Regions from separate parts of the Viridibacillus sp. FSL E2-0187 genome, predicted to be linked through region 2. Evidence: a T-box and tRNA genes for the amino acid it is inferred to sense, from the RefSeq annotation. Region 2 holds a T-box; the other holds one or more tRNA genes.
What was found. A T-box is a leader RNA that pairs with one kind of tRNA and senses whether it is charged. The one in region 2 lies ahead of trpS (tryptophan--tRNA ligase), so its partner is inferred to be a tRNA-Trp.
Positions count from the first base shown of each region.

Region 1: it encodes a tRNA-Trp, which carries the amino acid that the T-box ahead of trpS (tryptophan--tRNA ligase) is inferred to sense. The anticodon was not compared.

Region 1 covers NZ_JBBOVG010000001.1:194,771-197,196, reverse strand. The annotation lists gene MHH85_RS00905 (helix-turn-helix domain-containing protein) at 1-316, shown strand, start outside; tRNA gene MHH85_RS00900 (tRNA-Leu) at 600-681, opposite strand; tRNA gene MHH85_RS00895 (tRNA-Cys) at 724-797, opposite strand; tRNA gene MHH85_RS00890 (tRNA-Gly) at 810-884, opposite strand; tRNA gene MHH85_RS00885 (tRNA-Gln) at 893-964, opposite strand; tRNA gene MHH85_RS00880 (tRNA-His) at 971-1,046, opposite strand; tRNA gene MHH85_RS00875 (tRNA-His) at 1,091-1,166, opposite strand; tRNA gene MHH85_RS00870 (tRNA-Trp) at 1,184-1,257, opposite strand; tRNA gene MHH85_RS00865 (tRNA-Tyr) at 1,270-1,353, opposite strand; tRNA gene MHH85_RS00860 (tRNA-Thr) at 1,363-1,438, opposite strand; tRNA gene MHH85_RS00855 (tRNA-Phe) at 1,446-1,521, opposite strand; tRNA gene MHH85_RS00850 (tRNA-Asp) at 1,551-1,627, opposite strand; tRNA gene MHH85_RS00845 (tRNA-Met) at 1,631-1,707, opposite strand; tRNA gene MHH85_RS00840 (tRNA-Val) at 1,730-1,805, opposite strand; tRNA gene MHH85_RS00835 (tRNA-Glu) at 1,821-1,895, opposite strand; tRNA gene MHH85_RS00830 (tRNA-Ser) at 1,918-2,009, opposite strand; tRNA gene MHH85_RS00825 (tRNA-Asn) at 2,015-2,089, opposite strand; rRNA gene rrf (5S ribosomal RNA) at 2,101-2,216, opposite strand; rRNA gene MHH85_RS00815 (23S ribosomal RNA) at 2,353-2,426, opposite strand, start outside.
Region 2 covers NZ_JBBOVG010000001.1:3,329,641-3,332,066, reverse strand. The annotation lists gene trpS (tryptophan--tRNA ligase) at 252-1,241, opposite strand; T-box leader at 1,288-1,504, opposite strand; gene MHH85_RS16305 (DUF3899 domain-containing protein) at 1,565-1,909, opposite strand; gene MHH85_RS16300 (peptide ABC transporter substrate-binding protein) at 2,156-2,426, shown strand, end outside.

The DNA of each region.
Region 1 (2,426 bases), 3.1 Mb from region 2:
CATTCGAGGAATAAATAGCGGTACGGAGTTGACCGTCAACCAATTCATTTACAAGGACCTGTCCGGCAATCATAAAGGCCTTGGCTTTAACCCACTTCTTATAATTCTAAATCCTGGAGAAAACAAGGGGAATCAATTTACTCATCACGGAAAAGAATTTCTATATGTTTTAGATGGCAAGCTGACCGTACAAATAAATGATGAAGAATATCATTTAAACGAACATGACTCCATTATCATCGACTCTAGTAGTCCGCATTATTGGTTGAATCTCACAAGTACACCTGTTAAATTTTTATGTGTTTCTTCAGAGTAAAAGTCAATAAATCCTGATCTTGTTTCTATAACTACTACTTTTAAAAAAGAGGAGAGAAATTTTGCTCCTCTCCTTTTAGTCCTTTCTCCCTTTCCTCCTCTTTTTTAAGTTCATAAAACATTGCAGGAACCTACTGCGCCTTTATAGTTAACATTGAACGACTGTGCTTCTAGAATATCTTGTACCTTAAATTCCACCATGGATACTCCCTCAAAGAAAGAAATTTAAACAACAAAAAAAGAGCTCTCATAATGAGAACTCTTAAGGAAATTTATATTTAGGATACCGGTGGTCGGGGTCGAACCGACACTCTCGAAAGAACACGATTTTGAGTCGTGCGCGTCTGCCAATTCCGCCACACCGGCATAATATTATTATAGATCATATGTAGTTATTTTAAAAATAATTGGAGGCGGCAACCGGATTTGAACCGGTGGTAGAGGTGTTGCAGACCTGTGCCTTACCACTTGGCTATGCCGCCGTAAATAGAAAATGGAGCGGAAGACGAGGTTCGAACTCGCGACCCCCACCTTGGCAAGGTGGTGTTCTACCACTGAACTACTTCCGCAAATTTAACTGGGGTACCTGGATTCGAACCAGGGCATGACGGAATCAAAATCCGTTGCCTTACCGCTTGGCTATACCCCAATAATATGGGGCGACTGATGGGAATCGAACCCACGAATGCCTGAACCACAATCAGGTGCGTTAACCACTTCGCCACAACCGCCATAATATTATTATATCTAAGTTATTTTATTGTCAAAAATTAAATGGGGCGACTGATGGGAATCGAACCCACGAATGCCTGAACCACAATCAGGTGCGTTAACCACTTCGCCACAACCGCCATTATATAATTTAAATTGGCAGGGGCAGTAGGAATCGAACCCACATCAAAGGTTTTGGAGACCTCTATTCTACCGTTAAACTATGCCCCTAAAATAAAAAAATGGTGGAGGGGGACGGATTCGAACCGCCGAACCCGAAGGAGCGGATTTACAGTCCGCCGCGTTTAGCCTCTTCGCTACCCCTCCAGAAAAACATGGTGCCGGCGAAAGGAGTCGAACCCTCGACCTACTGATTACAAGTCAGTTGCTCTACCAACTGAGCTACACCGGCATTATTATGGTGGGTCAGGACGGAATCGAACCGCCGACACTTAGAGCTTCAATCTAATGCTCTACCAACTGAGCTACTGACCCATAATAATTTAATATTCTTTTTTAAAAAATGGCGGTCCGGACGGGACTCGAACCCGCGACCTCCTGCGTGACAGGCAGGCATTCTAACCAACTGAACTACCGGACCATTTGGTTGCGGGGACAGGATTTGAACCTGTGACCTTCGGGTTATGAGCCCGACGAGCTACCGAACTGCTCCACCCCGCGATAATGGTATTATTAATTTAAATGGTGGAGGATGACGGGATCGAACCGCCGACCCCCTGCTTGTAAGGCAGGTGCTCTCCCAGCTGAGCTAATCCTCCGTATAATGTTATAAATGGTGACCCCTACGGGATTCGAACCCGTGTTACCGCCGTGAAAGGGCGGTGTCTTAACCGCTTGACCAAGGGGCCATTTAATAAATTAGAATGTGTATGGCGGAGAGCAAGGGATTTGAACCCTTGAGACAAGGTTACTCGCCTACACGATTTCCAATCGTGCTCCTTCGGCCACTCGGACAGCTCTCCAAAAATGGCTCCGAAGGTAGGACTCGAACCTACGACCGTCCGGTTAACAGCCGGATGCTCTACCACTGAGCTACTTCGGAATAATATGATCGCCTAGCAACGTCCTACTCTCACAGGGGGAAACCCCCAACTACCATCGGCGCTAAAGAGCTTAACTTCCGTGTTCGGCATGGGAACGGGTGTGACCTCTTTGCCATCATCACTAGACTATTGTATTACCTAAGGACAAGAATAATTATACCATCTTTTTTAAAGTTTAGCAAGTGTTTTTTGCTATTTTAGAAAAGTTTTTTATTATTCTCTCAAAACTGGATAAATTACATTGAAGTTAGTTAAGTAAAATTTGGTTAAGTCCTCGATCTATTAGTATTCGTCAGCTCCGTATGTCGCCACACTTCCACCTCGAACCTATCTACC
Region 2 (2,426 bases):
TTTCGTATAAAAAATGACCTCGTTAGTTATAACGAAGTCATTTTTTCATATAGTAGTAAAAACTAGAAAAGGAAATATGCATATGCGCTTACTATTTTTCTTAACTTTTTACGGTCTGATTGTATTAAGTTCAACACATATGATTCTATATTTGAACTACCGTGGTCTAGGATATACTTGGACAGCCGTTTTTATGTTCATTCTGAATTCAGTTGATTTCAAAATTTTCATCGGCTCAAGTATTGGACTAGTTATCGTCTATTTCTCCCAAGGCCCATCGCGTCTTCCATTTTCTTGATTGTTGCACTTGCAATAGCATTCGCTTTTTCAGCACCAGCGTCTAAAATATCATCTAATTGTGGTGAGTCGATTAACTCGTTAAAACGTTCTTGGATAGGTGCTAGATGATTAATAACACTTTCAGCAACGCCTGCTTTAAAAGCACCATAACCTAGCCCAGCGTATTTTGCTACAAGATTATCAATGGATTCATTTGTTAATGATGCTTCAATTGTTAGTAAATTAGAGACACCAGGTTTAGATTCAGTATTGAAAGCAACAACGCCTTCAGAATCTGTCACAGCAGATTTAATTTTCTTCTCGATCTCTTTAGGAGTATCTAGAAGGCGGATTGTTGCTTTTTTGTTTTCATCCGATTTACTCATTTTTTTCGTTGGTTCTTGAAGTGACTTAATGCGAGCTCCATTTTTTGGTAATTGAATAGTAGGAATTGTGAATACTTTACCGTAACGTTTATTGAAACGTTCAGCTAAGTCACGTGTAAGTTCTAAATGTTGTTTTTGGTCGTCACCAACTGGCACGATGTCTGTGTTATATAGAAGAATATCTCCAGCCATTAGTGGTGGGTAAGTAAGTAAGCCTGCAGAAACTGCATCTTTACCAGTAGATTTATCTTTGAATTGTGTCATACGCTCAAGTTCACCAGTGTAAGAAATACATTGCAACATCCATCCAGCTTGTGCATGTGCAGGTACTTCTGATTGAATAAATAGTGTTGATTTTTCTGGATCAATACCTGTTGCTAAATATGTTGCAGCAAGTGTGCGAATGCTGTTACGAAGTTCTTTACTATCTTGTGGCATTGTAATTGCGTGTTGATCTACAATACAAAAAATACAATCGTACTCATCTTGCAAAGTTGTAAACTGTCTGAAAGCACCGATGTAGTTACCTAATGTAATGACACCTGTTGGTTGTACACCTGAAAAAATACGTTTCATAATTGAATTCCTCCTTGGATATAAAAAAACATCATGCGTCTCCTAAAATAGGGACGAATGATGTTGAATCCGCGGTACCACCCAAGCTTGTCGATAAATCGACCACTCATCCTCGTAACGTGAGGTAACGAACTGAGCTACTACATAAAGGTTCGCAAAGTTAACTCGGAAGTCCATTCCATTTAGCGTATCATCTGTTTGCACCAACCACAGACTCTCTTTACATACGACATAAATGTACTACTCTTCGTCTTCGTTTTTCTATATTACTTTGTGTGATTATAATATAGTACAAAGCCAAAAATCAAGTAAACATCAACAGATTACAAATAATAAAAAATTAAGGAAATGAACATCATCAAAATGGTAGCTCCACCGATTTGTAAAATACCCAAATAGGGTATTGAAACAATTTCAGATGGGGCTCTCATACTTTTAACATCCTCTAATCTAGATGACTTAACAAAAACCTTTCGCATACTAACCGTGAAAATGTCAAAAAAGCCCGTTGATAGAATATATGTAGCAAGTCCAATAAAAAGCACAATAGCTCCAACGATAAATGAAACATTAATGTAATCGATTAATCTCAGCATTTTATATTGGAAAAGCATGATGATTACGATTAAAAATTGCAGTGTTAAGAAGAGAATAACTTTCTTTTTCAAGCAAAAACCCCCAATTCTGTATTCATTTTAGTTGAAAAAAGATGAAAAATCAAAAATATTTAACATCATTATATATTCAGAATATTAGAACTTTGTGCTGATAAATGCTGATGTTATCATATTTGCTAATCAAGTATACGTCAAAAAAAGACATTTTTATCAAAAGGTTACTGTACAACTTTTTTTGAATATGTATAATTAGCAATGTAATGATTTTTCAGAAAATTCAAGGGGGATTAGTTATACATGAAGAAAAGTAAACTAGTATGGCTATCAAGTCTTATCCTTGTTCTTAGTGTTTTCTTAGCTGCTTGCGGCACAGGAAATGACAAAGATACAAGCAAAGAATCTGGTAGTGGTAGCAAAGAAAATTCAGGTAGTGTTGATGCAACTCAAGAACTAAATGTAATGGAAAGTGCTGAAATTCCAACAATGGACTCAGTATTAGTAACAGATGTAGTAGGATCTAACGTTTTAAACAACGTTAATGAAGGATTATATCGTTTAAATCAAGAAA